One region of the Enterococcus durans genome, then DNA from elsewhere that is predicted to be linked to it. Evidence: predicted binding sites of a transcription regulator. Region 1 holds the regulator's gene; each other region holds the start of a gene.
The links. The regulator HrcA, encoded in region 1, represses chaperone genes, less so after heat shock. The targets are predictions, from matches to a motif close to TTAGCACTCNNNNNNNNNGAGTGCTAA.
Positions count from the first base shown of each region.

Region 1 (8,403 bases):
GAGCACCGTTTGATAAGAGGTCGTGAGAGTGCTAGGTAGCTCCGATGACAATAAGAAAGAAATTTCTCAAACAGCTTTTCATGTTTTAGAAATTTATGGATTATTTCAAGGAGCTAGTACTTGAACACCGTTTAAAGAAGGTCGAAAATCAGTACGACTTTTCGACGTAAGGAGAAAGAAAATTAATGAATGAAACAATAAATTCCGCAGAGCGTAAGGTTTCTGCGTATATCCATATCCCGTTTTGCGAGCATATTTGTTATTACTGTGATTTTAATAAAGTCTTTCTAGAGGGGCAGCCGGTCGATGAATATGTTGAGAGGCTTTTGGAAGAAATGAGAATCATGATGGAGAAATATCCGGTGGCTGATTTAGAGACGTTATATGTTGGTGGTGGCACACCAACATCACTGTCAGCGAATCAGTTAGATCGCTTGTTGGCGGGCGCACGGGAAATCTTACCTTTTAAAGAGGGGAAAGAGTTTACTGTGGAAGCCAATCCTGGTGACCTTACGCGTGAGAAGCTGCAGGTGATGAAAAATTATGGGGTTAATCGTTTGTCAATGGGAGTGCAGACTTTTGACAATAAATTATTGAAAAAAATTGGTCGAAAGCATACCGCTGAAGATGTTTATCAAACGATGTCCTTTTTGGATGCGGAGAATTTTAATAATGTAAGTATTGATCTGATTTATGCTCTTCCAGGTCAAACACTTGAAGGATATCGGCAGACATTAGAGCAAGCTTTAGCGCTTGATTTACCTCATTATTCGTTGTACTCATTGATTTTAGAAAATAAAACAATGTTTATGAATTGGGTACGACAAGGGAGACTGGAGTTGCCAGATCAAGAAACAGAGACAAGGATGTTTGAAGAAACGATCGAGGCAATGGAGAAACATGGGCGTCACCAATATGAAATCAGTAATTTTGGTTTGACTGGGCATGAGTCTCAGCATAATTTGATGTATTGGAACAATGACCACTATTTTGGTTTTGGTGCAGGTGCTAGTGGCTATCTTGGGAATAATCGTTATCGAAATAAGGGACCGATCCAACATTATCTACGTCCATTGAGACAAGGGGAGTTGCCTATTTTAGAAAAAGAGGAACTGTCTAAGAAAAATCAGATAGAAGAAGAAATGTTTTTGGGATTGCGGAAAAAAATGGGGATTTCAAAAAAACACTTCCGAACGCGTTACCAATGTTCAATAGAATCATTGTATTCGACTGTGCTGATTGAGTTAGAAAAAGAGGGGCTGCTTGTTAATGATGATGAGAGAATCTATCTTACACCAAAAGGAATATTTTTAGGAAACAATGTATTTGAACGTTTTTTATTAGGAGATGAAATTTGAAACCATTTTTAAAACGTTAAATTTTTATAAAAAGCAAAAAAAGAAAGTAAAAAAGTATTTTTAAAAAGGTTTGAAAGGCTGATGAAACACTGATAGATCAATAGTCTTACTGGTTAACTCTGTTTTTAGCACTCGACTTAAGAGAGTGCTAAAAATAGAGTTATTTTTCTTGACACAGGTAGGGGTTCTTGCTATATTAGTAAGTGGGTTAGCACTTAGAAGATAAGAGTGCTAACAAGAGGTGAGGAAGATGTTAACACAAAGACAAAGTGAGATTTTACGTCTGATCATCCAAAGCTATACGAGTAGTGGCGTGCCCGTTGGTTCCAAAACGTTAATGGAAGAAGGAGTCGAGGCAAGCTCGGCAACAATTCGCAATGATATGAAAGCACTAGAAGATGAAGGTCTTTTGCTTAAGACTCACTCGTCTTCAGGAAGGATACCTTCAGTACTTGGCTATCGTTATTACGTGGACCATTTGCTAAAGCCGGCTCGTGTGCCAAACGATGATTTGCAACAGATTCGGCAGTCTTTAAGCAAAGAGTTTCATGAAATCAACGAGATCATCAAGCAATCTGCTGAAATTTTATCCCAGCTGACTAGTTATACGACTTTCTCGTTAGGGCCAGAAATCAAAGACCGCCGATTAACTGGATTTCGAATCATTCCTTTGAATAGCCGACAGATTATTGCAATCGTCGTGACGGACAAAGGCAATGTGGAAAGCCAAGTATTTACACTTCCAGAGAATTTAGGAAGTCAAGACCTAGAAAAAATGGTTCGCATTGTCAATGATCGTCTAGTGGGAGATCCTCTAGTGACGGTCTATCACAAATTGCGAACAGAAATTCCAATGATCTTGCATAAGTACTTCCAAACAACTGAAGGGATGTCTAATCTTTTTGATACGGTACTCGGTCATGCGTTTGAAGATAAAGTTTATGTAAGTGGACAAATGAATCTATTAGATTATGAACCACACCAGGATCTTGACCAATTCAAGTCGATGTTTTCCTTTATGACTGATACCTATGAATTGACGCAGATGATCGTACCGATGGATAGTGATATCCATATCAAGATCGGTACTGAACTAGGAAACGATCTTTTGCAGAATATGAGTATGATCCAAGCAAGTTACGAGATTGCCGGGCATGGTCGAGGTACAATAGCATTGTTAGGACCAACTAGCATGCCGTATTCTAAGATGTTTGGTTTGGTGGATGTCTATCGTCAGGAATTAGCGGTGAAACTTGCCGACTATTATCGCTCGCTTGATTTATCAGGTTCTTAGTGTTAAAACGGATTGTAAGGATTGGATTCTCCAAGTAAGGTTGAATCAATCAAACAGCTGACTGAATAATGAAAGGAAGACTGTATCGTGAAAGAAAACCAAGAAGAATTAGATCAAGAAGTTACGGATACTCATCCCGACCCGGAAATCGATATGGAAGCTGTCGAAGATTCCGGTGTTTCTGAAATTGAAGCTGAAGAATTTGAAATCGAGAATTTGAAAGCTGAACTTGAAGAAATGGAAGATAAATATTTGCGTGCTCGTGCAGAAATCGCGAATATGGCAAATCGTGGGAAGAACGAACGTGAACAGTTGCAAAAATATCGTTCGCAAGATTTAGCAAAAAAATTATTACCTTCTATCGATAACTTAGAACGTGCATTATCAACTGAAGTTTCCGATGACCAAGGTGCCAGCCTGAAAAAAGGTGTGGAAATGGTTTTGGAAAGTTTGAGACATGCACTTAGAGAAGAAGGTATTGAAAAAATCCCTGCAAAGGGTGAAGCATTCGATCCAAATCTCCATCAAGCGGTACAAACAGTACCGGCATCGGAAGATGTTCCTGCGGATACGATCGTAGAAGTGCTTCAAGAAGGCTACAAATTACATGACCGCGTGTTGAGACCGACAATGGTCATCGTTGCGCAGTAAAAAGTCATGATTGAATAAAAAAAGTTTAGTAAAGATAAGGAGACGTTAATTATGAGTAAAATTATCGGAATTGACTTAGGTACAACAAACTCTGCTGTTGCTGTATTAGAAGGAAACGAAGCAAAAATCATCGCAAATCCAGAAGGTAATCGTACAACTCCTTCTGTTGTATCATTTAAAAATGGTGAAATCCAAGTAGGTGAAGTAGCAAAACGTCAAGCAGTTACAAACCCAAATACGATTTCATCAATCAAACGCCATATCGGTGAAGCTGGCTTTAAAGTAGAAGCTGAAGGTAAATCTTATACACCTCAAGAAATCTCTGCAATGATCCTTCAATATATCAAAGGGTTTGCTGAAGATTATTTAGGCGAAAAAGTTGAAAAAGCTGTTATTACAGTTCCTGCTTACTTCAATGATGCGCAACGTCAAGCAACAAAAGATGCTGGGAAAATCGCTGGGTTAGAAGTGGAACGTATCGTTAACGAACCAACAGCTGCAGCACTTGCTTATGGTTTAGACAAAACAGACCGCGACGAAAAAATCTTAGTATTTGACCTTGGTGGTGGTACATTTGACGTATCTATCCTTGAATTAGGAGATGGCGTATTTGATGTATTGTCAACTGCTGGGGACAACCATTTAGGTGGGGATGACTTCGATAACAAGATCATCGACTACATGGTTGCAGAATTCAAGAAAGAAAATGGTATTGACTTAGCACAAGATAAAATGGCGTTGCAACGTTTGAAAGATGCTGCAGAAAAAGCGAAAAAAGATTTATCAGGTGTTTCTAGCACACAAATCAGCTTGCCATTTATTACTGCCGGAGAAGCTGGACCTTTACACTTAGAAATGACATTGACTCGTGCAAAATTTGATGAATTAACAGCTGATTTAGTTGAACGTACAAAAGTTCCAGTACGTCAAGCGTTGAAAGATGCTGGTTTGTCACAATCAGAAATCGATGAAGTGATCTTAGTCGGTGGTTCAACACGTATTCCTGCTGTTGTAGAAGCAGTTCGAAAAGAAACAGGTAAAGAACCAAATAAATCAGTGAACCCGGATGAAGTAGTTGCTATGGGTGCTGCAATCCAAGGTGGAGTTATCACTGGTGATGTGAAAGATGTTGTTTTACTTGATGTCACTCCATTATCATTAGGTATCGAAACAATGGGTGGTGTATTTACAAAATTGATCGATCGCAATACAACGATCCCTACAAGTAAATCACAAGTATTCTCAACAGCTGCAGATAATCAACCAGCAGTAGATATCCATGTATTACAAGGGGAACGTCCGATGGCTGCTGACAATAAAACATTGGGTAGATTCCAATTGACAGATATTCCTGCTGCACCACGTGGAATCCCTCAAATCGAAGTAACTTTTGATATCGACAAAAACGGGATCGTTAACGTGTCAGCTAAAGATTTAGGTACACAAAAAGAACAAAAAATTACAATTAAATCTTCTTCAGGTTTAACAGATGAAGAAATTGAACGTATGGTCAAAGATGCTGAATCAAATGCAGAAGCAGATAAAGCTCGTAAAGAAGAAGTAGATCTTCGTAACGATGTAGATGCATTACTATTCTCTGTTGACAAAACATTGAAAGAATTAGAAGGTAAAGTTGACGAAGAAGAAGTGAAAAAAGCAGAAGCAGCTCGTGATGAATTAAAAGCAGCTGTAGAAGCAAACAATATCGAAGAAATGAAAACAAAACGAGACGCATTGAACGAAATCGTACAAAACCTTACTGTAAAACTTTACGAACAAGCTGCACAACAACAAGCACAAGAAAATCCAGAAGCAGCACAAGGTGGAGCTGACGACGTTGTCGATGCTGACTTTGAAGAAGTCGATGGTGACGACAAAAAATAATTGACTCGTCGAGTTGTTTGTAAATAGGCTATTTATATGGAAGACAAGTCTTGAATAGAGCTGAGATCTCTTCGCGTGTTCAAGCTTGTCTTCATTAGAGAAAGGCCTTTGGACACTTTAGTAAGCAGAGGTCGCTAAGAAAACGATAGAGCCATAAAAGTTTGAAATAGTCAGCCGATAATGGTTTTATGGCTCTGTTTCTTTAAGACTGCGCATGTTTAAAGCCAAAGTTGCTACTTTGGCTTTTTCTTTTGAAAATACTTCAAAGTTGCAGTTTTTGTTTTAGTAAAAATATGATATGATAACAAGCGACGTGGAAATGATGAGAACCAATAGGAGGAAAGCCTATGGCAACAAAACGTGATTATTATGAAGTCTTAGGGCTCGCAAAAGGAGCTTCTGAAGACGAAATCAAAAAAGCTTATCGTAAGCTATCAAAGAAATACCATCCAGATATCAATAAAGAACCTGATGCAGAAGAAAAATTCAAAGAAGTATCAGAAGCTTATGAGATTTTAAGTGACCCGCAAAAGCGTGCTGCCTATGATCAATATGGTCATGCTGGTACCGATCCTAATTATGGAGCTGGCGGAGCCGGTGGTGGCTTTGGCGGCGGATTCGGTGGATTCTCTGGCGGTGGTTTTGGTGGATTTGAAGACATCTTTGATTCATTCTTTGGAGGAGGCGGCCGAACGGTTGATCCTAATGCCCCTCGTCAAGGAGCGGATTTACAATATACTGTAGACCTTTCTTTTGAAGAAGCGATTTTTGGTGTTGAAAAAGAAATCAAATACAACCGTGAAGAAGTCTGTCACACATGTAATGGGAATGGTGCAAAACCAGGAACACAACCAACGACTTGTCACAAATGTCATGGAGCAGGTACGATCAATGTAGAACGTCAGACACCACTTGGACGAGTGATGAGTCGTCAAACATGTGATGTCTGTCATGGTACTGGGAAAGAAATCAAAGATCCTTGTCCAACTTGTCATGGTTCTGGTCATGAAAAGAAAGCTCATTCAGTGAAGGTAAATGTACCAGCTGGTGTAGAAGAAGGGCAACAAATGCGTTTAGCTGGCCAAGGTGAGGCTGGTGAAAATGGTGGGCCTTTCGGTGATCTTTATGTTATTTTCCGTGTAGAAGAAAGTGATATCTTTGATCGTGATGGTTCAGAAATCTATTATGAATTACCTTTGAGTTTTGTTCAAGCTGCGTTAGGTGACGAAGTACAAGTGCCGACTGTCCATGGGGATGTGAAATTGAAAATTCCTGCGGGAACTCAAACTGGGACAAACTTCCGTCTACGTGGTAAGGGTGCGCCTAAGCTTCGTGGTGGGGCTACGGGTGACCAACATGTCAAAGTGAAACTGATCACGCCTAAGAATCTTAATGAGCAACAACGTGAAGCCTTGCGTGCATTTGCTGAAGCAGGTGGAATGAAGGTTGAAGAACAACAAGAAGATGGCTTCTTTGATAAGGTCAAGGATGCGTTTGGTGGAAAAAAGCGTAAATAGTCGTTTTTGATAGCTTGAAGGCGATTGTTTTAGTCAAATTAAAAAATGAAGACCGAGTAACAACTGTTGGATCGCATTGCTGTTGTTTACTCGGTCTTTTTATACTGAATGGGATATTGCTGATATTTTGTATTTGCACATGAAAAAAGCGAATCGAGGCTGAGACAGAAGTGTTTCTTACTTTTGCCCAGCCTCGATCCGTTTTTTTGTGTACCTATAGTTCTTTATGAATGGTGTTCATTTCAATATCTGACGAGATCAGATGTTCAATACTTTATCTAAGAAATCTTTTGTTCGTTCATTTTGTGGATGTTCAAAGATTTGTTGTGGTGTGCCATCTTCTAGAAAGTTTCCATCATCGATGAACATGACGCGATTAGCGACTTCTTTAGCAAAGCCCATTTCATGGGTAACGATGACCATGGTCATTCCTTGTTTGGCTAACTTTTTCATAACATTCAATACATCGCCAACCATTTCTGGATCAAGAGCAGAAGTTGGTTCATCGAATAACATGATGTCAGGATTCATCGCCAATGCGCGTGCGATAGCGACACGTTGTTTTTGTCCGCCGGAAAGCATTTCTGGATACATATCTTTCTTATCTTCGAGACCGACAGTTTGAAGCAATTTGATTGCTTTTTTCTCTGCGGCTTCTCTTGTTTCTTTTTTAAGATCCATTGGAGCTAAAATGATATTTTCTAAAACTGAAAGGTGAGGGAACAGGTTGAAATGTTGGAATACCATTCCAATATGCTGTCTCACAAGATTGATGTCTGTATTTTTATCCATCAAATGTGCGCCGTCAATGATGATATCGCCATCTGAAGGTTCTTCTAGACGATTCAAACAACGAAGAAAAGTACTTTTTCCTGAACCAGAAGGACCGATGATACAAACAACATCGCCTTCATTGATTGAAACGTTGATGTCGTTCAAAACAGTATTGTCACCGTATTTTTTTACAAGATGTTCTACCAAGATTTTTTCTGCCATGTTATTTCACCTTCTTTTCTAAAACTTTTGCTAATTTAGTTAGGGCAGTGATCAAGATCAAATACATGATTGCGATGATCAAGTACACATACGTACTTTGCGTCGTACGGGCAACGATGATTTTACCAGTTTGCAATAATTCGACAACGCCAATTGCTGAAATAATGGTTGTATCTTTTAATGAGATAACAAATTGGTTGACGAATGATGGTAACATGATCTTGATTGCTTGTGGCAAAATGATTTTTTGCATTGTACGGTTGTATGGCAAACCTAGACTGCGAGATGCTTCCATTTGACCTACTGGTACAGCTTTGATCCCACCGCGGACAATCTCAGCGATATACGCGCTAGCATTCAAAGTCAATGTGATGATCCCGGCAATAAAATCAGGGATGGTAAATCCAAGAATACCTGGTAGTCCAAAGAAAATGAAAAATGCTAGTACCATCATTGGGATACCACGGATAATATCGACATAGATGGTAGCAAGTGTACGTAATGCACGGATCGGTGCTACACTGAATAAGCCGAAAATGATTCCCACGATCAGTGCTAAAGCAAATGAGATCAGCGTTAAAAGAATCGTTTTCCATAAACCTTTAAGTAAGGATTTGTAATTATTTTGGATCAAACCAACGATTGTTGATTCGTTTGCTTTTGTTTTTTCTGAACTGCTGTCATCTGAAATGTATTTATTGAT
Region 1 is NZ_CP022930.1:2,790,214-2,798,616, reverse strand. Features, by position in the region: gene hemW (radical SAM family heme chaperone HemW) at 186-1,358, shown strand; gene hrcA (heat-inducible transcriptional repressor HrcA) at 1,609-2,652, shown strand; gene grpE (nucleotide exchange factor GrpE) at 2,740-3,303, shown strand; gene dnaK (molecular chaperone DnaK) at 3,355-5,187, shown strand; gene dnaJ (molecular chaperone DnaJ) at 5,535-6,704, shown strand; gene CJZ72_RS13195 (amino acid ABC transporter ATP-binding protein) at 6,963-7,700, opposite strand; gene CJZ72_RS13190 (amino acid ABC transporter substrate-binding protein/permease) at 7,702-8,403, opposite strand, start outside.

Region 2 (8,403 bases), 750 kb from region 1:
ATAAGTCGTATTACAGGCTCCAAACTTCCGCTAACTGACCACTATCCTCAGATTTTGTTAACTCTTAAGTCTCCCTGAGGTCGAGACAAAGGTCGTTTAGGTTTGAGAAATTGGAGGCAAAACATACTAAGATTAGAGGGTAATTTCATCCGTCGATGAATTTACCCTCTAATCTTAGTATGTTTTTTTCCTCAAAGCTCCTCATTGAAGCACCTTCCTTAACCGTATAAAACTATTGATTGCTAAAACCGCAATTATTACCCTTCTTACCATTACAGGTCTTCACTATCAAGGAATAACTTTTTTATCCAAACAGCTTTTAAAGGAACACTGGATGTACCAGGACAAGTAACCTTGAAAGCATGAATTCAAATAACACCCTTTTCGATAATACTGACGGACTAGTTCCCCAAAGTCTTTTCATTTCCCCTATGATAAACTAAAAATAGTTAGTAGTTTATTCACTTATGGTTCCTTGAATATCAGTGTTTTAATCTTTTTCTATTTTAAGTTGTTCCACTATCCAACAAAAAAGATCAATAGGAGGAAAGTAAATGAAGAAAGCAAATTGCTTATGCGGTGCTATTTCGATGGAAGTTCAAGACATCCATTCCGAGGTGGGCGCCTGTCATTGTTCGATGTGTCGTCGTTGGGGAGCGGGACCGCTGCTTACGGTTGAAGCAGGAACAGGTGCAACAATTTCCATCCAACCTGAAAACTTAGTTACTCGCTATCAGTCATCTGAATGGGCGGAACGTGGCTTTTGCTCAATTTGTGGGTCACATCTTTTTTATCATCTTCTTCCAGGGGATTCCTACAGTATCCCAATCGATTTATTTGCAGATCAGGAAGGAGCAACACTGACAGTCGAAGTCTATTACGATCAGAAACCGTCTTACTACAATTTTGTAAATGACACGAAAAAGCTAACCGAAGCCGACGTCATGAAAATAGTACAAGAAACGTATTTTAACAAAGAATAGGCACTACATTGAGGTTTTGTTCAACGACAACAATCTTCAATAGAAGAAAATATTACGGAGGGGAAATTCAACGGCCGTTGAATTTCCCCTCCGCTCGTTCTTTAGGCTTACATATAATGAAGTACCTCATTGAAAAATAGGCCAAGCAAAACATGTATCCGATTGGAATCAGCTTTTCCATTCCATCCATAATATATGATGATCAATGCTATCCCGCCTGACACTGACGAAATTTTATGAAGAAATCAGTCCAAACATATTACTGATTTTCTACGATTATTTTTCTTTTCACATCATTTCAGGTAACCCATAAACCGATTTGCAATTTTTGGATCTTAGGAGGAAAATACAAACAGAGGTGATGACCATGGACAAGATAAATTGGGCGACTAGTTCGGTCCAAGCGGCTTATCAAGCACTAGCAAGTTCAGAAAAGGGACTTTCGACAGACGAAGTGCAGCAACGCTTAACCAAATACGGTCAAAATGTAATCAACACAACAAAAAAAGAATCGATTATCAAAACATTTTTATTAAATTTCACAAGTCTGATGGCACTCTTATTATGGGTATCGGGTTTTATTGCTTTATTTGCCGGTATGCTCGAATTAGGGATCGCCATCTGGTTGGTCAATGTGATCAACGGGCTCTTCAGTTTTTGGCAGCAATATCGCGCTAGTCAAGCAACTTCTGCCCTACAAAAAATGTTGCCAAACTATGCTCGCGTCTTACGCAACGGTAAAATAGAAAACACTCTGGTGGAAAATATCGTACCCGGAGATGTCGTACAGATCAAAAGTGGTGATAATATTCCTGCGGATGGCCGTCTATTGCAAGCTGACAGCATGCAAGTCAACCAATCTTCTTTAACTGGTGAATCCACCATCGTTAACAAGGATAGCGCCACATTGACTGCTGATGAAGTCAAAACAGCTGGGCGCTTTGCCGAAGCGAATCTGGTCTATGAAGGAACTTCTGTAGTCAGTGGTAGTGGGTTGATGTTAGTTACCCAAACAGGGATGAAAACTGAATTTGGGCAAATTGCTTCTTTGACCGGTTCCGTTGCTGCAACTCCCAGCCCATTAGAAAAAGAACTAAACGTCTTGACGAAGCAACTTTCCCTGATCGCCATTGTGATCGGTGTGATTTTCTTTCTAGCAGCAGTCTTTTTCGTAAAAAATCCTGTTGTAGAATCATTTATTTTTGCCTTGGGAATGATGGTAGCCTTTATTCCAGAAGGGTTGTTGCCAACAGTCACTTTATCTTTAGCGCTGGCAGTTCAGACGATGGCTAAGAAAAATGCTCTCGTTAAACATCTAAATAGCGTTGAAACACTAGGAGAAACTTCGGTTATCTGTTCTGATAAAACTGGGACCTTGACTAAAAACCAGATGACCGTCGAAAAAGTGTGGTTGCCTTATGCACAGTATGAAGTGTCTGGCACTGGTTATGCACCAAATGGTATCGTAACTAAAGACAGCATGCGGATCGAATTAGCTAAAGAAAAAGATCTATTGCAGCTGATCCGTATCGGTACATTAGATAACGACTCTGCTATTCAACAAATAGATCAGGAATATCAATTAGTGGGTAGTCCTGATGAAGGTAGCTTACTCATTTTAGCAGATAAAGCGGATTATGCTCTGGCAGAAGAGAAAGAACGTTATCAAAGGCTTAGTGAACTACCCTTTGATTCAAAACGCAAACGAATGTCGACGATCCATCAGCAACAAAATGATCGCTTTATTTTTACCAAAGGCGGGATCACCGAAGTCCTCGAATGTTGTACTTACTTTTTACTGAATGGAGAAATCAAACCTCTCGATGATGTACGTAAAAAACAGATTCTTGATCAAAATGACATTTTCGCCAAAGAAGGTCTACGAACATTGGCTTTCGCCTACCGCCGATTAAATCCGGATGAAACAGAATACAGCATTGAAAAAACAGAAAATCAGTTGGTCTTCGTCGGTATCACTGCCAGCCAAGATCCACCACGGGAAAACGTCATCGAAGCAATAAAAAAATGTCACGCTGCTAGCATTCGGATCATCATGGTCACAGGTGATTATGGCTTGACCGCTGAAAGTATCGCCCGCAAAATCGGGATCGTTGAAGGTGACGATGTTCGTGTCGTAACAGGCGATCAACTGTCAGCGATGTCTGATGACGAACTAAAGGAAAATCTTACCCATCAAATCATTTTTGCCCGAGTTGCACCAGAACAAAAATATCGGATCGTTTCGCTTTTACAATCCTTAGGTGAAATTGTTGCATCCACTGGAGATGGGGTCAATGATGCCCCAGCTTTGAAAAAAGCTGATATCGGGGTGGCGATGGGAGTCACCGGTACTGATGTCGCAAAAGAAGCCGCCGATATGATCTTAACAGATGATAATTTCACTTCGATCGTCAATGCTATTGAAGAAGGTCGTACGGTCTATAATAATATACGTAAATTCTTGTTATATATTTTAAATAGCAATATGCCAGAAGCTTTTCCATCAATTTTATTTCTGCTTTCTCGGGGAATGATCCCATTGCCTTTAACGGTGATGCAGATCCTTTCTATCGATCTAGGGACCGATATGTTGCCGGCACTAAGCCTAGCCACTGAAAAAACCGAACCTGGGACGATGAATAAACCGCCTCGCAAACGAACAGATCATCTTTTGACCAAAAAATTGATCTGGAAGGCATTTGGTTGGTATGGTCTGATGGCATCTGTAATATCGATTGGTGCTTATTTCGTAATCAATTATTCTGACGGTTGGCCAACTGTTCCATTGGCAAGCACAGGAAAAACTTATGTAATGGCCACTACAATGACTTTAGCAGCAATTGTTTTTAGTCAGATTGGTGCTGTTTTCAACTGTCGAACAGAAAAAGAATCCTTATTCAAGATCGGTTTTTTCAGCAACAAACGAGTTTTGTTAGGTATTCTTTTTGAAATCTGCCTGTTAGCCGCTCTGATTAACATTCCTTTCTTGCAAGATGCCTTCAGCACCACAAATATTCCATTGATTGCTTGGTTTGGCTTGGCATTGATCCCGATTCCGATCATTCTATTGGAAGAGTTGCGTAAAGCCATATTACGACATCGGACTTCGGTGAAATAAAACTGGAAATCATTGAGCATCCAGCTGATATAATTGGTGAGGTTGGGACAGAAGTGTTTAACTCCGAGAAATAAGCCGAAATTCCAAAAGTCAGTTTTTTCGGAAATTTCAAAAAAAGAGGTTGGGACAAAAGTGTTTCTTACTTTTGTCCCAACCTCTTTTTCATATTACTACACTAACCTAAAAAGGAATCGAAGCGAGGTTTCTACCTCATAAGTTGAACTAATGCTATCATTCGATACAAAATTCTTAATGTAGATATTTGTTCGTGTAGTTCTAAAGTTTTATTTACTCTTTGTTGTGATGGCACATTTATTATTACCTACTCACCAATAATAAACTAGATTATACTCTTTACTTTACTCTTCTATAAATTAAAAAAAAGAGAGAACCCAGATATATCAAGGTTCTCTCTTAAATACTACATCATGCCGCCCATCATTGATGGATCCATTGCTGGCGCTGCTGGAGCCGCTGGTTCTGGCTTGTCAGCTACGACAGCTTCTGTTGTTAATAACAATGCAGAAACAGATGCTGCATTTTGTAATGCTGAACGTGTAACTTTTGTTGGGTCAACGATACCAGCTTCTACCATGTTTACCCATTCGCCTGTTGCGGCATTGAATCCTGTTCCTAATTCAACATTTTTCAATTTATCAACAATTACTGAACCTTCGTAACCAGCATTTTCTGCAATTTGACGAATTGGTTCTTCTAATGCACGAACAACGATCTTGATACCTGTAGCAACGTCACCTTCTGCATCTACTGCAGAAACTTTACCGATGACATTCACTAATGCTGTACCCCCGCCAGAAACCATACCTTCTTCAACAGCGGCACGTGTTGCGTTCAATGCATCTTCAATGCGTAATTTCAATTCTTTCAACTCTGTTTCAGTTGCAGCACCGACTTTAACGACAGCCACACCACCTGCAAGTTTTGCTAAGCGTTCTTGTAATTTTTCGCGATCAAAGTCTGAAGTTGTTTCAGCGATTTGATTTTTGATCAATTGAACGCGAGCTTCGATAGCTGTTTTTTCGCCAGATCCTTCAACGATTGTTGTGTTGTCTTTATCCACAACAACTTTTGATGCGTTTCCTAGGTTTTCGATCGTTGCGTCTTTCAATTCTAAGCCTAGGTCATCAGTGATCACTGTACCACCAGTCAAAATAGCGATATCTTCAAGCATTGCTTTGCGACGGTCACCAAATCCAGGAGCTTTGACAGCGACAACGTTGAATGTTCCGCGAATCTTATTCAAGACTAATGTTGGTAGAGCTTCGCCATCCACATCATCTGCAATGATCAATAATGGACGAGATTGTTGTAAGATTTGTTCTAACAATGGCAAGATGTCTTGAATGTTAGAGATTTTTTTATCAGTGATCAAAATGTATGGATTTTCTAGAACAGCTTCCATTTTATCATTGTCAGTTACCATGTATTGTGATAAGTAACCGCGATCGAATTGCATTCCTTCAACTACGTCTAATTCTGTTTCGATCCCTTTTGATTCTTCGATAGTGATTACACCATCGTTTCCAACTTTTTCCATAGCGTCAGCAATCAAATGTCCTACTTTATCAGAGCCAGATGAAACAGCCGCTACTTGTGCAATAGCTTCTTTTGAATCAACAACAGTTGAAATATTGTGTAATTCTTCTACAGCAGCTTTTGTTGCTAATTCGATCCCACGGCGGATACCTAAAGGATTAGCTCCTGCTGTAACGTTTTTTAATCCTTCACGTACGATTGCTTGAGTCAAGACTGTAGCAGTTGTTGTACCGTCACCAGCAATATCGTTTGTTTTTGAAGCAACTTCAGAAACTAATTTTGCTCCCATGTTTTCAAAATGATCTTCTAATTCGATTTCTTTCGCAATCGTTACCCCATCATTTGTGATCAATGGTGAGCCATATGATTTTTCCAATACGACATTACGACCTTTTGGCCCTAATGTTACTTTCACTGTATCTGCTAATTTATCTACGCCACGTAACATTGCTGCACGAGCATCTTCTGAAAATTTCAATTCTTTTGCCATATCTATTCACCTCATCAAAATTTTTCATTCATTTTAATTGATTGCTTTGTTTTTACTCAACGATCGCCATGATATCTTTTCCAGCGACGATCAAATATTCTTTTCCTTCAAATTTCACTTCTGTACCGGCATATTTTTCAAACATTACTTGGTCGCCTACTTTTACAGCAGCAGGAACTTGTTCCCCGTTTTCTAACAAACGGCCTTCACCAACTGCGATAACTGTTCCAGTTTGTGGTTTTTCTTTAGCTGATGAAGCTAAAACGATTCCTCCAACAGTTTTTTCTTCCTCTTTTGCGACTTCAATAACGACGCGATCACCTAATGGTTTTAACACGATAAATCCCTCCGATAACTCTTTTTTGAATTCATTAGCACTCTAACAAGTCGAGTGCTAACCTACATTTTTAATAATACTCATTCTTCCATTTTTTTGCAAGCTTTTTAAATGAAGTTCTATAATTTTTACGTTATCCCTTACGTTTCAAAACAAAAGAAGGTAAATGAAGTATGTTATAATTAAAGAAAGCGTGGGAGCAGAAGCAACTCCTTCTTAAATAAACCGAAATCCACAAAAATTTGAAAAACAATTTTCATTGATTTCTTCTTATTTCTCGGAGTTAAACACTTCTGTCCAAGCCTCGTTATTCTGTCTAATTTTAAGGAGGACCTTATGTCATTAAAAAAATATAGTTTTCTGAGTATCTTTTGCTATGGATTGATTTTCCTTTCACCTTTGATCCTTTCCTCTGTTGGAATCGTCCATACAACCACAGATTTGATTACTGCGACAGCAATTGCTTATATTTTAGGTGCGATCGTTTTAGCCTTCCTTTATTTTAGACAAAGGGAACCTTTATCCATCGAAGCAGCAGTTCCTAGATCTTCTGTACCTAAAATCATTCTTTATGGACTTGTTGGTATTTTTATCGCCTTGATTCTGCAAAGTTTAGCTGTAACATTGGAAACATTTTTATTTGGAGAAAGTGCGCCTTCTGAAAATACACAAAATATCATCCAAATGATACTTGAAGCGCCAGCCTTCATTGTCGCAACTACGATTGCTGGACCGATCATGGAAGAATTCGTCTTTCGTCGCAGCATTTTGGGTATTGTTGGAAGATATAGTAATTTTTGGGTAGGTGCCATTGTTAGTTCCTTGCTTTTTGCGTTCGCACATAATGACGGACATTTATTGATCTACTTTTTCTTAGGTTTTTTCTTCAGCTTACAATATAAGGTAACTGGTCGAATTTGGACATCAATGATTACTCATGTCGGAATGAACACGCTTGTCGTGATTGTCCAACTCGCTATCCAAAAAGGATTGCTTTCCTATTAAAAATTACCATTGATTTGATAAAAATAAAAAAGCTTTCAATAAAAAATAGAACGATACCAGCATAAACAGCTCGTTCATTTTTATAGGAAAAGCTTTTTTATTTTTTTACTGTCTTTTTTTAGATAACACTTCATTGCCAGAAACAGGATTATTTTCTTGTTTTATCTGTTGCTTTTCTCCTTATTTCTGTCACTTCTACTTTTCTTTCTCGATACACAACTGAAAGTTAGCACATGCAGAATCCCTTCGCCAATTTTTCTAAATAGTTCTACGATGATATCTTCAATGAACGTTACCTTAGTCCTGACGAGATCTTATTGCCGACTCAGTCCTCTCATGCAAAATTTTCTTATTAGACATAAATTCATACCCACGTTTCTTCAGATCCGTAATACTCATATAGGTTTCTGCTTCAACTCCACCGATTTCTTTATCATGTAATAATTTTTGTTTATGTATATAGGATGAGTCCAAGTACATTCGTTTCTGCCTTTGTTCATTTATTTCTGGTCTCTCACTTGTTTGTTTGATATTTTGTTCTTTCATTATCAGTTCTAGATTTTTTCTCTCTATAATTACTTCTCTTCTTTCTAAGTCTACTTCTTTTCTCTCTAAGCACAATTCTCTTTTTTCTAGGTCTGTTTTTCTTTTTTTAAAGTCCACTTCTCTTCTTTCTAGATCTACTTCTTTTCTCTCTAGCTCCACTTTTCTTCTTTCTAGGTTTACTTCTTTTTCAATCATGTCGATTTTGTTTAAATCAAGCTTTAATTTATTTCTGTAAGTTTTTAATTTTTGTCTTTTATATTTATATTTTAGACGTTCAACTTGCGCTTTTGTACTAATTTTCAATTCTTGCCTGTTTGTATTCCTCTTACCTGACACATTGGGTATGCTTCTCTCTAGATTTTGCTTT
Region 2 is NZ_CP022930.1:554,819-563,221, forward strand. Features, by position in the region: gene CJZ72_RS02710 (DUF1700 domain-containing protein) at 1-4, shown strand, start outside; gene CJZ72_RS02715 (GFA family protein) at 555-983, shown strand; gene CJZ72_RS02720 (cation-translocating P-type ATPase) at 1,351-4,101, shown strand; gene groL (chaperonin GroEL) at 4,523-6,148, opposite strand; gene groES (co-chaperone GroES) at 6,201-6,485, opposite strand; gene CJZ72_RS02735 (CPBP family intramembrane glutamic endopeptidase) at 6,822-7,490, shown strand; gene CJZ72_RS02740 (hypothetical protein) at 7,788-8,403, opposite strand, start outside.
Region 2: a site for HrcA is predicted at 6,520-6,546, ahead of groES (co-chaperone GroES). Genes of this name have one in related genera too.

Region 3 (8,403 bases), 830 kb from region 1:
TCGACCATAGCCTCCAGTCGTTTAATGATTGCAACCAATTGTGAATGTGCCATCGGAGGTCCTCCTTTTCTTATTTCTGTTATATTGTATCAAAAGCATGGCCGACTTGCATTGATTTTCTCTAAAAAATCGAGTTTTTTAAGATTTTTTTTCTGGTATCTCTCCATCAGGCCACCAAAGTTTAATCAAAGCCTGCGTCCCATCATTTTCAAAACCTTGATCAGCTAACTGTTCGTATAATTTCAGCGCTTGGTCCGTCGCTGGCAACGTTAAAGAAAGCTTCTCTGCTTCATCCAAAGCAATTTTTAAATCTTTGATAAAATGTTTGACAAAGAAACCAGGTGTATAATCGTTTTTCAGGATGCGAGGAGAATAGTTACTTAATGACCAATTGGCTGCGCTGCCCCCGCCAAGTGTTTCAATGACTTTTTCTAGATCAAGACCGGCTTTTTCCGCATAAACCAACATTTCCGTCATACCTGTCATTGTGCCTGCGATCATGATCTGATTTGCCATTTTAGTATGCTGCCCTTTACCTGCTGATCCATGAAGCGTGAAGGTCGTTCCAAAGACTTGGAATAGTGGCAAAATTTTATCATATACTTCTTTTTCTCCACCGACCATGATCGTTAATGTCGCATTTTTAGCGCCCAGATCTCCACCAGATACTGGGGCATCTAGCGCTACTGCTCCTTTTTCTTTGGCAGTTTTTGCAATTTTTTCTGCTAAAGTCGGTGTACTTGTTGTCAAATCGACTAAGACACGATTCGTCACATCAGTGGCAAAAATGCCAGTATCCCCATAATAGATTTCTTCTACATCTTGTGGATAGCCTACCATCGAAAAGATGACTTCACTAGTAGCAGCTACCTCTCTTGGCGTGTCTGCCCAAACGGCTCCCTCTTTTACAAGCTGATCCGTTTTTGCTTTTGTTCGATTATAGACAGTCAACTCATGCCCAGCTTCTAGCAGATGACGCACGATCGCACTCCCCATTACTCCGGTACCAATAAATCCAATTTTCATCTCTTTACCTCCTAAAAATCAAAAATCCTTGTCTCTATGCTAGTATACGCCAGAAACAAGGATTTTTTTAGAGTAAACGCCTGATTTTTATCGTTTAAACGAATTTAATTTTATTTTTATTCTTTCGATTGATGCTTCTTCTTCTTTTCTTTGTAATTCATTTGCATGATAAACGATCATATCTTCATAAAATTCAATCATCGCTTCACCAAAATGCGTAGAAGAAATCTCATATAATTTCGATTCCAATACTTGTGGATCATGGGGTACTTCGCTTTTAATATAATCAATAAGTGCTGGTGCGAAATCCTGATCTGTTTCAAAGGTTCTGCCCAAAGAAGGATGGTCAAACAAGCGATTTAAGTAGGCATTTCCTTCCACAACGCAAGGCGTTCCAGCAGCCATAGCTTCTGTATACGTTAGTCCTTGTGTTTCTGACGTTGATGCACTCACAAAGAAATCCGCTGCTTTATAGTATAATGCAACATCATCATTTGCCACTTCTCCAGTAAATTGGACATATTCACTCAAATCAAGCGTAGTAATCAATTCCTGTAGCTCTTCCAGATAAGGTCCTTTACCGACGATCACCATGCGTGCATTAGGATATGCTTTGATTATTTGCGGCAAGCCATAAACTAGCGCTTGAATGTTTTTTTCATAGGAAATCCGACTCAACGAGAGGATCATTAGTTGATCCTTTTCGATGTGCAAGGATTGTCTTAATTTTTCGATGTCTTTATTCGTGATATCGGCACGCTTAAATTTTTCAATATCGATCCCCGTTGGAATCACACGTAATGGTGTCACGACACCATAGCCTCTTAACGTGTCGATTACCCGCTCACTTGGACAAACAACGCCTGTTGTGTGATTGGCGAACAACCGTGAAAGATACTTCACATGGGACTGGCGAAGCACTTTACCTTTTGCGATATAGTGCAAGTAGTCCTCATACATCGTGTGGTACGTATGGATCAAAGGAATTTTTAATTTCTTGGCGACCATTTTCCCAAGTATTCCAGCACCAAACTCTGTATGTGTATGGATCAGTTCCAATTCTAATTCTTTAGCTACCAAATAGGCATACCACATTCCTCTCACTACTACACGACGATCCTTAAATGAAACAAATGGCACGCTTGGCATCCTGATCACATCTTTTTCTAATTTATCAGCATTGGGATCAGTCGTTGTAAAAATATATACCTCATGTCCATTTTTTTCTAGCTCTTCTTTTAAGGTTTTTATTGAGGTCGCAACTCCGCTTACCTGCGGAAAATAGGTATCGGTAAAAAAGCCAATTTTCATGTTTTTTCGCCTCCAAACTACCCTGTTTTTATTTTAGAATAATGTTATTCATCAAGTACTTGCAGATAAACATTTCGAAGTTGCTCACCAATTTTTTCAATACTGCGCTCTTGGGCTGTCTGATACCCGGCTTCTACCAAACTAGGAACTTCTTCTTCCATGATACTTTTGATCATCTCGCAAAATTCATCATTCGTATTTCCCATATAACAATTTTTTTTGTCTTCTAACCAACCATTATACACCGGAATGTCTCGTACGAGAACATTTTGTTTGCTTGCTAGTGCTTCTAAAACGACGATTCCTTCAGTTTCTTCATAAGAAGGAAAGAAAAATAAATCTGCACCAGAATAAGCCCCTTCAATAATCTCCCCACTGATGTATCCGGGAAAAATCACATTGTCAGGATGATCCTCTTTGACAATTTTTCGAATATTTTTAGGGATCGAATACATGGGCACATGTCCAAACCAGATGAATGTATATTCTGGCATTTTTTTAGCAATATCGACAAAATCAATGATGCCTTTACGGGCAAAGAAAAGCCCGACACAAATGATCACTTTTTGATCTTCAGAAAGCTGAAAATGTTCACGGAATTTTAATTCCTTGATTGGATCAGGACGATATTTTTCTAAATCGATTCCATTTGAAATTGCTTGAATCGGTACAGTAAGTCCATAGCCTTCCAATAATTGTTTTGAATAAGGAGTGGGCGTAACCAAGTAATCCGCTTTACTGTATAGTCCCACTAAGTATTTTTTGACTAGGGGCGACAATTGATTTGAGCCAATAAACGAGTTACGGAAATCTTCTTCCGTCGAGTGTGCATGATAAACGATTTTTTTCCCATCTCTTCTCGCCTGATTAACCATGTTATGACTATTGATACCATATGTATTGATGTGCAAAATATCATAGTCTTCCTTATTATCTAATGTATACGAAACTCCTACATCTTTTAGAGCACGTTTTTGATGGTCAAGTGCACGTCCGATACCAGATTTTGCCAGCATTTTTTCACTTTCAAAATATAATAATACCTTCAATTTACGTCCTCCTTCACTTATATAGTATAACATAGCACGGAAACTGTCACTCAAACTTAAGCCCTATTTTTAAAAGGTTCAGCAAATAATGCGTTTTTTGCTTATTTTAATCATCTATTGATTATTATTCAAAAAATCTAGATGACTTGTTGATGCCTATCTGTAATAATCACTGGATTTTCTAAAGTCATAAAAAAAGAACGTGAGGCAAAAGTATTTCTTACTTTTGCCTCACGCTCTAAAAAATGAATAATCGGCGGGAGCAGAAGCAACTCCTTCGGGAAAATAAGCCGAAATTCACAAAAATTTGAAAAGCAATTTCCGTGAATCGCTTCTTATTTCTCGGAGTTGAATACTTCTGTTCCGGCCTCTTTTTGCTAGCTTGTTTATTTTACGTATTCGTTAACAAGTTCAACGACTTCTTCCATTGTGTCGCACTCTTTCAAAGCACGATCAGCAAGTTCCGCCATCTTCGTTGTGTCTAAACGTTTCATTAAACTACGTGTTTTTAAGATAGATGTCGCACTCATTGAGAACTCATCTAATCCCATACCTACAAGTAAAGGAACAGCGGTTTGATCTCCAGCCATTTCTCCACACATACCAGCCCATTTACCTTCAGCATGTGCTGCATCAATCACGTTTTTGATCAAACGTAAAATTGAAGGGTTATAAGGTTGATACAAGTAAGATACACGTTCGTTCATACGGTCAGCTGCCATTGTGTATTGAATCAAGTCATTCGTACCTACTGAGAAGAAGTCAACTTCCTTCGCAAACTTATCTGCTAAGACAGCTGCTGCAGGGATTTCAATCATGATGCCGACTTGGATCGTATCAGATACTTCCACGCCTTCGCTCACTAATTTTTGTTTTTCTTCTTCAAAGATTGCTTTCGCTGCACGGAATTCTTTAAGAGTCGCTACCATTGGGAACATGATGCGTAAGTTTCCATGAACAGATGCACGTAACAATGCGCGCATTTGTGTACGGAACATTTCGTCACCTAATTCAGACAAGCTGATACGTAGTGCACGATAGCCTAAGAACGGATTCATTTCATGAGGTAATTGCAGATAAGGTAATTCTTTATCGCCACCAATATCCATTGTACGAACAACGACTGGTTTACCATCCATTCCTTCAAGAACCGCTTTATACGCTTCATATTGATCATCTTCAGTAGGGAAGTCAGGAGAATCCATGTACAAGAATTCAGTACGGTAAAGTCCTACTGCTTCACCACCATTGTTGTGAACACCAACTAGATCTTTTGGTGTACCAATGTTTGCGGCTAACTCAAAATGCTTGCCATCAGCTGTAACTGTTTCAGCATTTTTTAGTTTGTCCCATTCTGCTTTTTGAGCAGCGTAATCAGCACCGATTTTTTCAAATTCAGCTTTTTGTTCGTCAGTTGGGTGAACGATTACATCGCCTTCGATCCCATTGACAGCCAAAATGTCGCCTTCTTTGACTTTAGCAGTGATCTCTTTTGTTCCAACGATTGCTGGAATTTCTAAAGAACGAGCCATGATGGCAGAATGTGAAGTACGTCCGCCGATATCAGTTACAAACGCTTTAACATATTTGCGGTCTAATTGCGCTGTATCACTAGGAGTCAAATCATGTGCAACAACGATCACTTCTTCGTTGATCATTGATGGATTTGGTAATGTCACTCCTAATAGATGTGCTAAAATACGTTTTGCAACATCACGGATGTCTGCCGCACGTTCTTTCATATATGCGTTGTCTTCCATCGCTTCGAACATACCGATATACATATCAGTAACTTCTTTTAGCGCTGATTCAGCGTTTACACTGTTATCTTTGATATTTTGTTTGATTTGGCCAACCATTTCTGGATCTGAAAGAACCATCAAATGAGCGTCAAATACTTGCGCTTCTGCTTCACCTAAGCTTTGCGCTGCTTTTTCACGAATTTGCTGCAATTCTTCAGTAGATTTAGCTAAAGCATCATCTAAACGAGATTCTTCGGCAGAAGTATCTTCTACTGTTGTCTTACTGAATGTTAAATCCGGTTGAACTAGCAGGTAAGCTTTTGCAACGGCAACTCCGTCACTAGCGGCAATCCCTTTTAGCATTTCAACCATTATTCAGATAAGCCTTCTTTCTTCATTGTTTCAACGATAGCTGCCATTGCATCCGCTTCGTCAGCACCTTCAGCTGTGATAGTAACGTCAGAACCTTGGCCTACACCTAAAGACATAACGCCCATGATAGATTTCAAGTTTACTGATTTACCTTTATACTCTAAGTTTACATCAGAGTTAAATTTGCTTGCTGTTTGTACTAATAATGTAGCTGGACGTGCGTGGATCCCAGTTTCTGCTACTACGTGAAATTCTTTCTTTTCCATATTAATCGGTCTCCTTTAAGTGAGTGTTGTTTTTATGTGAGGGTTTTCTTTTTTAGCATTCATTAGGAACGCTAAGAAGTAGTACCCTTTCATCTGTAAAGATTACCATTTTTTGCCGACAGATACAACAGTTTTCATTTAAATTCACTCAAAAGTGTATAAAAATATTTCATATGGTTTTTAAAAATGACAGCGGATATCATAACATCAATAAGGGCTATGCGTTCACTCTGACCATGAAAGTTATTTTCAGAACGAATTTTAAATCATCGTTGAATGATGTTCTATTCCTTATTCTATCAGCATCGCTCCACTACTATTCACTTTCCTTCTCAAATCAAACTAAATACTTGCGTCGGTTAATAAATTTAGTATAATAGAACTCAAAGGTCAGGAATGGTCAACTACATTTTCCACCTTTCTTAACTACCTATAATGATGAGGGTTATTCTTTTACCTTAATAAAAACAGGTTGTAAAATAGAAATGTAATTAACTGAAAGGACGTGAATCATTTATGCTTTGTCAAAATTGTGGTAAAAATGAAGCAACGATCCACTTATATGCAACAGTAAACGGTCAGCGAACACAGCTGGACTATTGTCAAAGTTGTTATCAAAAAATCAAAAATCAGCAAAATGGAGGTCTGACAAGTATGGCCCAAAATGATCCTTTTGGTTTTGGCAGTTTAGACGATCTATTTCGATCAATGTCACGCCAAATGCAACAACAAGGAAACATGGAACAAACACCACCAACTCAATTTGGTGGAAACAACAATTTCAATGGCGGGCAACCACCTCAAGGAAATACAGATGGCTTACTCGGTGAATATGGTATCAACATCACAGAACAAGCACGTCAAGGAGACATCGATCCAGTGATCGGCAGAGATGATGAGATCAAACGAGTCATTGAGATCCTAAATCGTCGGACCAAAAACAATCCTGTATTGATTGGTGAACCAGGTGTTGGTAAAACAGCAGTAGTCGAAGGCCTTGCACAAAAAATCGTCGACGGTGATGTTCCACAAAAATTGATGGATAAAGAAGTCATTCGGTTAGATGTCGTTTCCTTAGTTCAAGGTACTGGTATCCGTGGTCAATTTGAAGAACGCATGCAAAAATTGATTGAAGAAATCAAGCAAGCAGAAAATGTGATCTTGTTTATTGATGAAGTCCATGAAATCGTTGGTGCAGGTTCTGCCGGAGATGGAAATATGGATGCTGGAAACATTTTGAAACCTGCTCTTGCCCGTGGTGAACTCCAAATGGTCGGTGCTACAACTTTGAATGAGTACCGGATCATTGAAAAAGATGCAGCATTAGAACGACGCATGCAACCAGTCCGAGTAGACGAACCTACAGTGAAGGAAACAATCAGTATCCTAAAAGGATTGCAAAAACGTTACGAAGATTATCATCATGTCAAATATACAGATGAAGCAATCGAAGCCGCTGCTATTTTATCGAATCGTTATGTCCAAGACCGATTCTTACCAGATAAGGCCATTGACTTATTAGACGAAACTGGTTCAAAGAAAAACTTAACGATCCAAATCGTTGATCCTAAAACGATCGATAAGAAGCTTCAAGAAGCAGAAGAACAAAAGACTCAAGCTTCAAAAGAAGAAGATTTCGAAAAAGCAGCTTATTATCGTGACCAAATCAACAAATTGCAAAAAATGAAAGAACGCCAATTGACAGATGAAGAAACACCTGTCATTACTGAAAAAGATATGGAAAAAATCGTCGAACAACGTACAGGTATTCCTGTCGGCGAATTAAAAGAAAAAGAACAAACACAATTGAAAAATCTTGCAAGTGATTTAAAAGCACATGTCATTGGGCAAGATAATGCAGTGGATCGAGTAGCAAAAGCCATCCGCCGCAATCGTGTTGGTCTAAACAAGAAAAATCGTCCAATCGGTTCGTTCCTATTTGTAGGGCCAACTGGTGTAGGTAAAACTGAGTTAGCGAAACAATTAGCCTTTGAACTATTCGGTTCTGAAGATTCAATGATTCGTTTCGATATGTCTGAGTACATGGAAAAACACAGTGTGTCTAAATTGATCGGTTCTCCTCCAGGTTACGTTGGATACGAAGAAGCAGGCCAATTGACTGAAAAAGTTCGTCGTAATCCTTACAGCTTGATTCTCTTAGACGAAGTGGAAAAAGCACATCCTGATGTATTGCACATGTTCTTACAGATCCTAGATGATGGCCGACTAACGGATGCACAAGGGCGAACAGTCAGCTTCAAAGACACGATCATCATCATGACAAGTAATGCTGGTACTGGAAAAGTAGAAGCAAATGTTGGTTTTGGTGCAGCAAGAGAAGGTGTCACTCGCTCTGTCTTGAATCAATTGAACAACTACTTTACTCCTGAATTCTTGAACCGTTTTGATGGCATCATTGAATTCAATGCATTATCGAAAGAAAACTTGATGACAATCGTCACTCTAATGCTAGATGATGTAAACAATATGTTGGCAGCCCAACAACTACACATTGAAGTACCAACAAATGTTAAAGAAAAATTAGTCGATTTAGGATATGATCCTTCAATGGGTGCTCGCCCTCTTCGTCGAACGATCCAAGAACAGATTGAAGATGGTATTGCCGAATTCTACTTA
Region 3 is NZ_CP022930.1:1,962,548-1,970,950, reverse strand. Features, by position in the region: gene CJZ72_RS09365 (YkuJ family protein) at 1-53, opposite strand, end outside; gene CJZ72_RS09360 (NAD(P)-dependent oxidoreductase) at 139-1,026, opposite strand; gene CJZ72_RS09355 (glycosyltransferase family 4 protein) at 1,114-2,337, opposite strand; gene CJZ72_RS09350 (glycosyltransferase family 4 protein) at 2,382-3,386, opposite strand; gene ptsP (phosphoenolpyruvate--protein phosphotransferase) at 3,773-5,500, opposite strand; gene CJZ72_RS09335 (phosphocarrier protein HPr) at 5,500-5,766, opposite strand; gene CJZ72_RS09330 (ATP-dependent Clp protease ATP-binding subunit) at 6,283-8,403, shown strand, end outside.
Region 3: a site for HrcA is predicted at 6,143-6,169, ahead of CJZ72_RS09330 (ATP-dependent Clp protease ATP-binding subunit). Genes of this name have one in related genera too.